Regions from separate parts of the Ruegeria sp. CI1 genome, predicted to be linked through region 3. Evidence: riboswitches for the same ligand, from Rfam matches in the RefSeq annotation. Region 3 holds a riboswitch; each other region holds the start of a gene.

Region 1 (3,271 bases), on a different contig from region 3:
AGGACACACCTGACAACAGGCGCTTGCCGCGCACGGCGTAACTCAGGTCTCGGGCCTCGATCCTCATCGCGCGCTCCTTTGTCCGCGCACCAGAATGACGGCAAAGGCTGGCGCACCTATCAACGCAGTCACCACCCCGATGGGCAGGACCTGACCGGGGATGATGATGCGCGACACGATATCCGCTCCAATCAGGAACACGGCACCGATCAGGGCGGCGGTCGGGATCAGGCGGCGATGCCCCGGCCCCACCAGAAATCGCGCGGCATGCGGGATCACCAGCCCGACAAAGCCGATGGACCCCACGATCGATACCATGACCGCCGTCGTCAGCGCGGTGGCAAGGATCAGCACCGCCTGAACCCGCCGGACGGGTATGCCCAGTGACGCCGCGGAATCCGAACCAAAGGTAAAGGCATCCAGCGCGCGGGCGTGAAAACGGCAGATCAGCCAGCCGGCAAAAGCCACAGGTATCGCAAGATACACATCCGGCCAGCGCACCCCGCTCAGGTTGCCCATCAGCCAGAACATGATTCCGCGCGCCTGATCGGCATTTGCGGATTTGGCGATGATGAAGGCCGTCATCGCGTTGAACAGCTGCGATCCCGCAATCCCCGCCAGAACGATCTGCGCCGTTGCCGCCCGTCCGCCACCCGCACCCGCCGCACGGGCCAGGATGGCAACGAACCCAAAAGCCAGCAGCGCACCGTTGAACGCGCCAAAGGACAGCGACAACGCGCCGCCGCCCAATCCGGCGATGGTCACCGCCACCGCCCCGGTCGAGGCCCCGGCAGAGATGCCCAGAATATACGGATCGGCCAGCGCGTTGCGCAGCAGCGCCTGCAGCACCACACCCGCCACGGCCAGTCCCGCGCCGCAGGCCGCGGCGACCAGCGCCCGTGGCAACCGGTAACTCCACACGATCCCCTGATCGATCGGATCGACGGCCAGACCCGCCCCGGCCAGCTTGTTGGCCAGCACTGAAAACACGAGCTCGGGCGCAAGCGCGGTTTCCCCGATCATCGCGCCCGCCAGAACCGCCGCAACCAGCACCGGCACGGCAAGGCACACGGCCCCCAGTACGTGCCGGGCGATTGCGGCGATCTCGCTCACTGGCTGTTACCGCCGCTGCTCAACTCCTCGGCCAGATCCTCCAGCGCCGGAATTGCGCGTATGGTGGCGTCCATGGCCTGCGCGTCCATGATGACGATGCGGTCGTTCCTGACCGCATCCATCCGGCTGGCCACCGGGTCGTTGCGCAGAAACTCCAGCTTTTTCTCATAGTCATCGGCGGCAAAGCGGCGACGGTCCATCTTGGCGATCACGATGACAGTCGGATTGGCCTTGGCAATGGTTTCCCAGCCCACCGTCGGCCATTCCTCATCCGTTTCGATGACGTTGCGGATGCCCAGCGCGTTCATCATATATCCCGGCGCGCCTTTCTGCCCGGCCACGAACGGATCGCTTTCCATCTCCGGGGACGAGAACCAGAACACGGCGGACACGTCGTCAAGTTCCACCGCCTTCGCCCTGGCAATGGCTGCGGCCTCGCGCGCCCTGTAGTCCGCCACCAGTTCCGCACCCTTCTCGGACGCCCCAAAGACAGCGGCCAGTTCCTCGATCCCCTGATACAGCGTATCGGTCGAGAACATCTCGATCCGCGTCCCGTCACTGCCGACCGAGTTGTCCTTGCCGACGCAATCGGCAGGCATCACATAGGTCGGAATGCCCAGTTCGTGAAACTGTTCTCGCGTGGCAACGATGCCTTCGGGGCCGACATGCCATTCATATTGCGCCGCCACCAGACCGGGCCGCCTGGCAACCACGCTTTCAAAGCTGGGGTCGTTGTCGGCCAGACGCTCCACCTTGGCGTTCACCTCGGCAAATTCAGGCAGAACCTCGTTGAACCAGACCGAGGTTCCCAGAACCTGCTCGCCCAGCCCCAGCGCATAAAGCACCTCGGTCGCGGCCTGACCGACCGTGACCGCCGACGCCACTGGCGCCTCGAACGTCACCGAATGGCCGCAGTTTTCGATGGTCAGCGGAAAATCTTCGCTGGCGGCCACACTTGCCGCCGACAGAGACAGGGAAAGGCCCACAAGGCCGGTACGCAAAACCATGATGATCGATCTCCATATGTCAATGACCGGAGAACGGGTGAAAGGGCATTGACCAAAGCGACAGTCGCATTTCGCCTTCTGTCGGTGCAGGGCGGCGCACGGCCCCCGGCAGGATCCTTTGGCAACCTCCCCGGACAACCCCGTCCGGTGTGTTTCGGTTTTTACCGGCAGGTCTCCTGACTGACGGGTCGTCGCCTGTCCTGTCTTCCCAGACCTGAAAGGCCCAGTGACACGAACGGACAGCGCTCGCCGCCTACAGTTGCGGGGGCAGTTCCGGTTGATGCCGCGCGGCACCTCGGATTCCCTCTTAGCCCTTTCGGGACCGGTACCGCGCGCTTAGTGCAATCCTTACGGTGCGGCAAGAAAATTCTGCGCGCGCCCGGGCTAGCTCTGCAAAAGGTTCAGCACCGCATCGCGCTCTGACAGAACCAGCAACAGCGCCAGATCACCGGGCTCGACCCGATCCAGGATCATCCTGCTGGCCTCGACCGGCGAGGCCGCGCGCAGAACCTGATCCTCCCGCAGCCCGCATTCCGTGGCGGTCTGCCGGATCAGTGCCGGAATCTCGCCCAGCTCACGCCCCCGCAGATACCCTTCCAACTCGGCAGCGACCACCACATCCGGTTGAAACCCCAGCGCCGTTCTGGTGACCTCCCGGATATCCTGGTCCGACCGATCGCCCGCATGGCTCAGCACGATGAAGCGCCGCTTTGCCGACAGCCCGCCCAGCGCCTCGCACACGGCCGCAATCGAATGTGGATTGTGGGCAAAATCGACAAACACCCGCGCGCCGTTAAAGGCGAACTCGTTGCACCGGCCCGGATTGTCACGGGCATCGGGCCTGAACCCGGCCAGCCCGGCGCGAATGGCCTCAACCGGGATCTCCATCGCACGCGCAAGGCACAGCGCCGCCATCGCGTTCAGGATGTTATAGCGCGCCGCACCCCCCATGGTCAGCGGCACATCGCGAACCGATTGAATGACCTGCTCGGCCTGCCCATCGAAGAACACGATCTCTTCTCCACGCAGGAACGAACAGCACTCTCCCCGCTCGCGGGCGCGGCGGATCAGATCGTTTTCCGGGTCCAGCGAGAACCACCAGATCACACCCGGCGTGGTTTCCGCCTCGTCCCGCACAAAGGGATCATCCG
Region 2 (3,271 bases), on a different contig from region 3:
GTTCTTCAAGCGTCTTCAGCAGCGCGTTGAACGCGCTGGTCGACAACATGTGAACCTCGTCGATAATGTAAATCTTATACCGCGCGCTGGCAGCGCGGTAGCGGACGCTGTCGATGATCTCGCGAATGTCGCCAACACCGGTCCGGCTTGCTGCATCCATCTCCATCACGTCTACATGACGGCCTTCCATGATCGCAACGCAATGCTCGCACTGACCGCAAGGTTCAGTTGTCGGCTTTCCGTTTCCATCCGGCCCGATGCAGTTCATGCCCTTGGCGATGATCCGTGCGGTAGTGGTTTTACCCGTCCCGCGAATGCCGGTCATGATAAAAGCCTGCGCAATCCGGTCTGCTTCAAAGGCGTTTCTTAGTGTCCGCACCATCGAATCCTGGCCGACCAGATCGGCAAAGGTTTCGGGGCGATATTTTCGGGCAAGAACCTGATAGGGTGCGGGTGCGGTGTCGGTCATGTCTGCTCTGCCGGATTCGTCTTAAAACCGCAGCGTAGTGTGCCGCGATGCCCGCGTCCACAGCAGCAGGTCCGATTTTGGTTTGGATTGCTTGCAAGCCGGGGTAAAACACTCAGGCATCCATTGGAGAATGCAGATTTCAGCGTGTTGGTTGTGTGGGAGCTAATCGTGTCACAACTGGTGATATTTGGGCTGCAGGTGGGCGGAGGCACATTGGCTATCTGCCAGATGCCGGGTCGGAGCGGAGACTATCCTTCTGACCTCGACACCATTGCCGACTGGAAACCGGGCCTAGTGATTTCGATGACGACAGAGGTCGAAATGATCCAAGACGGCGCGCGCAGTTTCGGCTTGGATATTCAGGCGCGCGCCTGCCGATGGGTCCATTTGCCGATCGAAGATTTTGGTATTCCGCCCAGTCATGTCCAGGCGAAATGGGCCGAGACCAGTGCGTCTGCGCGGCAGGCACTTGCTGGCGGTGGTCGGATTTTGATCCACTGTCGTGGCGGTTGCGGAAGATCGGGAATGGCTGCGCTGAGGTTGATGGTCGAATGTGGTGAAAGACCTTCGGATGCGCTGAAACGGCTACGCGCCATTCGCCCCTGCGCCGTCGAAACCGAACCCCAAATGGATTGGGCGCTGAAAGGGCAGATGGTGGCAGACCGGCCCTGAGGCCGGACTGAGGGTTATGTTTTTGCGTTGGCGGTCTTTCAAAGTGGCGCGTGGCAGGCGGTTTCTGCCGCCTGATTGCCCTGCGGAACTGCTTCGAGGAACGCGCAGGGCATCTGCTTGATCCAACCCGAGGGAAAAACGGTCCGAGAAGAGTTCAATAGAGCGTCTTCAATCTGGTTCAGGCGTTCGCTATCCGCCTCGTCATTCACACCGCAGAATACTCGAATGCGAGAATGATCGGCGCGGAATCTGGCATCGCACCCAGTGGCACAATGTTCAAGTGCGCAGCTTCCGTCGATCTCGAAGTCATCTGCAGTCAATGGCTTTGCCGCAGATATCGCCTGTGCCAGTTTTTTACCCATTTGCGCCAATGCCGGGCAGGGTTTACCGGTTTTCTGGCACACTGTTGCCGTGAACAGGTGCTTGTCGGATTTCCAAATCATGTCGCGCCCTCCGCGCTGGTGACGAGGACAACGGACGGGAAGGACAGCAATCAGCTATCGGACCCTGTCCCGGACACCCCGCCCGAGTTCGAGTTTCAGTTCCGATGGCAGGTCTCCTGACTTGCGGGTCGCTGCTTTGCCGACCTTCCCGGCCCTTGGACCAGTGGCATTTCGGCTTCGCTCGCCGCCTACAGTTGCGGGGGCAGTCGCGGAATTGGTTCTGGAAGAACCGTACCGTGTTCCCTTTTCATTCCGACCGTGAACGCGGCCGGAAACCATCGCCTAATCGCTAGCGGGCGCACAATTCTGGGTCAAGACGAATCCTGCGGTTCAAGCACCTTTGTCGCGCCGGGCGGGTTTACTGAATTTGTTTAGACGTCGACATCTTGCTCAAGCGGCAAGGCACGTTTCTTAGGGTCTCCGAAGATCGCCTTGCCCGGGCCAACTGCCACCCGCCCTGGAGCAGTATGAACACAGTATCTGCCGCGAATTCTGGCTCGGCCACTCCAAGTCGCCTTGCGTGATGTGCGACTTCGGTTATCCAACCCTCGTACAAGTGATAGGCATGGTTGCGGAATATATTGTTGTCCGGCCCTTCGAACAAAGTAGCGGAAATCGGGCAGGTATCCCACTGACCTGATTTGTCGAAAAGTTTCGCTATCTTGTTGCAAAGAGTTGTGGCCCCGGACTGGAAATCTTCCGCAGGCTCAAATGACGCGGCAATAAGACCAAGCATCGCATCGGACGCCCAAGTAGCGGCCGCAAGCGCCAGATCGGCCTTTCCATTCGGGAAATGGTGATACAGCGATCCTTTGGGTGCGTCAGCCACGGAAAGAACTTCGTTCAGCCCGACCCCGTGATAGCCCGACCTCTGGAAAAGGTCGGCCGCAGCCCGAATCAGGCGCTCTTTTGTTGGCAAAGGACGTTCAGTCATTTGCGTGGATTATTGACAGCACTGGACCAATTGGTCCAGAGATCAGGACTAGACCGACCGGTCTAGGGGGCGCGGAGTTAAATATGCAGGACCAGGTGTCAGCTGAAGACCTTCTTATTCACTCGGGCGACTACCAACTGTCTGCCCGCCTCTTTCATGCGAAAGAAAAGCCAGAAGTTACGGTCGTGCTCAATGGGGCGACCGGTGTTCCGAGGGACTACTACAGACATTTCGCATCGTGGCTGGCCTTAGAACGCGGAATTGCTTGTCTGACGTACGATTACCGGGATTTCGGCCACTCTTTGACCGGCAACCTAAAGAAATCCAAGTCATCCATGACCGATTGGGCATTGGTCGACATGCCCGCGGCTCGGACGGAAATGCGTCGTCGGTTCCCAAATTCAAAGCTTTGGGTCATCGGGCATTCGATTGGCGGGATGCTCGGTCCTTTGCAGCCTGGCATCGAAGAAATCGACAGAATGATCTGTGTCTGTTCAGGGCTGGTACAACATCGCGATCACCCTTGGCCTTATCAAGCGCTCGCCAGAATGTTTTGGTTCGGGCATGTTCCGCTGCTGGTTAAGAGTTTGGGGTATTTGCCTGGGCGTCTTGTTGGGTTCGGAGCAGATCTACCTGCTCCGGTCTATTGGCAATGGCGAAAATGGTGCACATCCGCAAAAAGCTATCTGCCGGATGCCGGAACGACCTTACCGAAACCCGACTGGGAAAGAAGTGGCGCATCTGTGGATATGA
Region 3 (3,271 bases):
TGGTCCGGGCACCACGCGCCGCATTCGGGCAGCGCTTTGGACCCCATCACCGGTCCGGCATACAATCCCGTCGCCAGCGCCATCTGTGCCAGCGCGGCCTGGGCCGCCACCTCGCCGCCGGTATCACACAGATGCGCAAGGCGGCGCAGGGTCGAGACCGGCAGGGTGGAATAGTCGTCCAGCCGGGTATCCTCACGCCCGTCCGCTGGCAGAACAGCCAGCGCCAGCCCTTTCGATTGCGCCAGCGCATGAACCTGCTGCAGCCCGTAAGACCAGTACGGCACGCCGCCTATAAGCCGGATCAGGATGCCCTTGGCCCCCTCCAGCGTCTGTTCGACATAGGTATCGACCGACAGCGGATGCTTCAGCGCCGACAGATTTGCCAGCCGCAATGACGGCATCCGCCCCTCGGCTCCGCCGCCGCGATGCCAGCCCGCCGCGAACGCGCCAAGGTCGCTGTCGGAAAAGGACAGCACCACCAGATCGCCCGGGCTCTGGCCCAGATCGGTCGGTGTTTCGGTCTCTTCCAGACCGTGGCTTTCGCGAAAGACGACATGCATTGGCGTCTCGGTCCCTTATTCGGCGGCCTCGGCCACACCTTCGAGAATACCGCGAATTGCGGCTTCGTTGATGTCGTCATGCTCGGCAATCACCACCAGGCGCGAGCGGCGCTCTTCGCCCGGTTTCCAAGCCCGGTCGTATTGGTGGCGAACACGCGCGCCCACAGCCTGCACCAGCAGACGCATCGGTTTGTCGGATACGGCGGCGTACCCTTTGACGCGCAGGATGTTCAATTCGTTTGCCAGACGTTCGATCCGGGCCATCAGGTCGGCGGGATCGGATTGCTCGGGCAACTCGATCACGACGCTTTCGAAATCATCGTGTTCATGATCGTCCGCCCCGTCGTGGTGCGATGGGCGGGCATCCATGTCATCCTCGGCAGCGGCCTCCAGCCCCAGGATAACGCGCACGTCCACGGCCCCTTCGGCGACCTCGACCACCGGCAGCGGGCGCGGGGCCTCGGCAGCGATGATTTCCCTGGCCTTCGCAACGCCGTCGGGTCCGGCCAGGTCGGGCTTGGTCAGCAGGATGATATCGGCGCAGGAAATCTGGTCTTCGAACACCTCTGACAGCGGCGTTTCGTGGTCGATGGACTCGTCCGCCATGCGCTGGGCGTCCACCGCTTCGACGTTCGGCGCGAAGCGACCAGCGGCCACCGCCTCGGCATCGGCCAGCGCAATCACACCGTCCACGGTGATCTTCGACCGGATGTCGGGCCAGTCGAACGCCTTGAGCAACGGTTTCGGCAGCGCCAGACCCGAGGTTTCGATCAGGATGTGATCGGGGCGCGGCTCCAGCGCCATCAGCGCCTCGATGGTGGGGATGAAATCGTCGGCCACGGTGCAGCAGATACAGCCATTGGCAAGCTCCATGATGTTTTCCGCCGGGCAATCCGGAATGGCGCAACTTTTCAGGATCTCGCCATCGACGCCCACATCGCCGAATTCGTTGACCACCACGGCCAACCGCTTGCCCTGTGGGTTCTGCATCAGGTGGCGGATCAGCGTGGTCTTGCCCGAGCCCAGAAAGCCGGTAATCACGGTGACGGGAAGTTTTTCAAGGGTGCTCATGGCTCAGGCTCCAATCGGGGGAATGCGGGCGGCGCAGTTCTTGCGGAAATGTTCGGGGCGGTCGCGCCACTTTACCAGCCCGTCCTCGGTGGCCAGATACTTGGTCGCGCCTTCGACGATGATCGAGACATCGTCTGTTTCGCTCAGGTTCTCATAGACGAAGGTCCAGCGTGACGGCCCGCCACGCAGAACGATCGAACAGCCCTGATCGCAGTTCGACAGACACTCGACCGGTTTCAGCAGAACGCCATCGGGCAGTTCGACCTCGGTCAGCGCCTTGTGCAACAGCGCGCCCGGGCGCTGGGTGTCATCCTCGATGGGCAGACCCCGGCGGCAGGTGGTGCAGACCAGCAGTTCGACTGGTGCAGGCTCGGTCACGTCTCTCATCCCCCCATTCAGGTTTCGGGGAACGGGGTTTCATGCGGGCCACGGCCCGACACCGGAACACCCCGTCCGGTCTGGTCTTCGGGCGCTGGCAGGTCTCCCGGCTTACGGATGTCAGGGCTTGTCCCTGTCGGGTGTCCCGCCTTCCCGGCCTGTCGGCCAGTGGCATTTGGGCACCCTCTCCGGTCACGGTCGCGGGGGCGGCTGCGTTTGACGGTGAACCGCTGACGCATTCCCTTTTCATCTGCTCGCGCAGACACCAACAGCGCGGACATGCGGCAAGGGCAGGGGACTTGTCAAGCGCGGCGTCAGGCTTGTGAACCGTCAGGGTGAAAAAGCGACCCGCCATCGTTAACCAGCGGCATCGCCAGCCAACCTGTCCCGCAGCCATGCCTCGAAAAGGCGTGCTGAACCGGAAACCGATGTCGCCGCGTCGGATCGGATCAGGTAATGCGACTGCCCAAAGGGAATCGGTGGCCCGGCAATTTGCAGCGGTGCGCCCTGGGATATGGCATTGCGCGCAAAACGGCCGAGGATGGTGGCGTAACCCGCCCCTCCCATCACCAGTTGCAACGCCGCGACCGTGGTATCGACGGCGTGCCGGGTTGCCGATGGGTCGTGGTCAAGCCCATGCGCCTCAAGGTAGCGCGCCCAGTTGTCCTCGTAGCCGAGAATGTGGATCAACGGCCCGCTGTGCATCTGCCGGATGGTGGGAACGGGGTCACCGGCACGGCAGACCGGAACGATGGTTTCCTCGCTCAACTTCTCGGCCATGACGCCCGGCCAATCGCCATGTCCCAACCGGATCTCGATATCGACATCTGCAGGGGCGGCGCTGTCATTCCAGATATGCGACACCAGCCGCACAGGAATTTCCGGATATTGCGCGCTGAAATCAGGCAATTCCGCCGCGATCCAATAGGTGGCGGTCGAAATTGCTGCCCGTATTGTCAGGCTTTGGCGGGTGGCCGGGCCAAACAGGCTGTTGGTGCTGAGCGCGATATCCGACAGCGCCCGCCGCACGGTCAGCGCATAGGATTGGCCAAGTTCCGTCAATTCGATCCGACGCGCGGCGCGCAGAAACAGTTTTTCGCCCAAATCCTCTTCCAGCGAGCGGATATGCAGCGACACTGCCGTCTGGGTCAGCCCAAGTTCTTTCGCCGCCGTGGTAAAGTTCAGATGGCGAGCCGCCGCCTCAAACGTTCGCAACCAGGCCGGATTTGGAAGGCGGTCCATTTATCACCAAAATTTTTTGA

Evidence for each region. Region 3 has a riboswitch for cobalamin ahead of ACR0LZ_RS17860 (DUF1636 family protein). Riboswitches for the same ligand answer to the same signal wherever they lie in the genome.
Region 1: linked by a shared signal. The riboswitch ahead of ACR0LZ_RS03030 (ABC transporter substrate-binding protein) and the one ahead of ACR0LZ_RS17860 (DUF1636 family protein) in region 3 are both predicted to bind cobalamin.
Region 2: linked by a shared signal. The riboswitch ahead of ACR0LZ_RS12580 (hypothetical protein) and the one ahead of ACR0LZ_RS17860 (DUF1636 family protein) in region 3 are both predicted to bind cobalamin.

Annotation. Positions count from the first base shown of each region.
Region 1 covers NZ_JBQFQP010000002.1:221,178-224,448, reverse strand. The annotation lists partial or broken gene ACR0LZ_RS03040 (ABC transporter ATP-binding protein) at 1-67, opposite strand, end outside; gene ACR0LZ_RS03035 (FecCD family ABC transporter permease) at 64-1,113, opposite strand; gene ACR0LZ_RS03030 (ABC transporter substrate-binding protein) at 1,110-2,120, opposite strand; cobalamin riboswitch at 2,270-2,462, opposite strand; gene ACR0LZ_RS03025 (Mur ligase family protein) at 2,505-3,271, opposite strand, start outside.
Region 2 covers NZ_JBQFQP010000009.1:150,784-154,054, forward strand. The annotation lists gene ACR0LZ_RS12570 (DNA polymerase III subunit gamma/tau) at 1-469, opposite strand, end outside; gene ACR0LZ_RS12575 (protein-tyrosine phosphatase family protein) at 638-1,141, shown strand; gene ACR0LZ_RS12580 (hypothetical protein) at 1,180-1,584, opposite strand; cobalamin riboswitch at 1,674-1,879, opposite strand; gene ACR0LZ_RS12585 (TetR/AcrR family transcriptional regulator) at 1,943-2,518, opposite strand; gene ACR0LZ_RS12590 (alpha/beta hydrolase family protein) at 2,602-3,271, shown strand, end outside.
Region 3 covers NZ_JBQFQP010000016.1:86,648-89,918, forward strand. The annotation lists gene cobN (cobaltochelatase subunit CobN) at 1-560, opposite strand, end outside; gene cobW (cobalamin biosynthesis protein CobW) at 576-1,631, opposite strand; gene ACR0LZ_RS17860 (DUF1636 family protein) at 1,635-2,018, opposite strand; cobalamin riboswitch at 2,089-2,295, opposite strand; gene ACR0LZ_RS17865 (LysR family transcriptional regulator) at 2,367-3,251, opposite strand.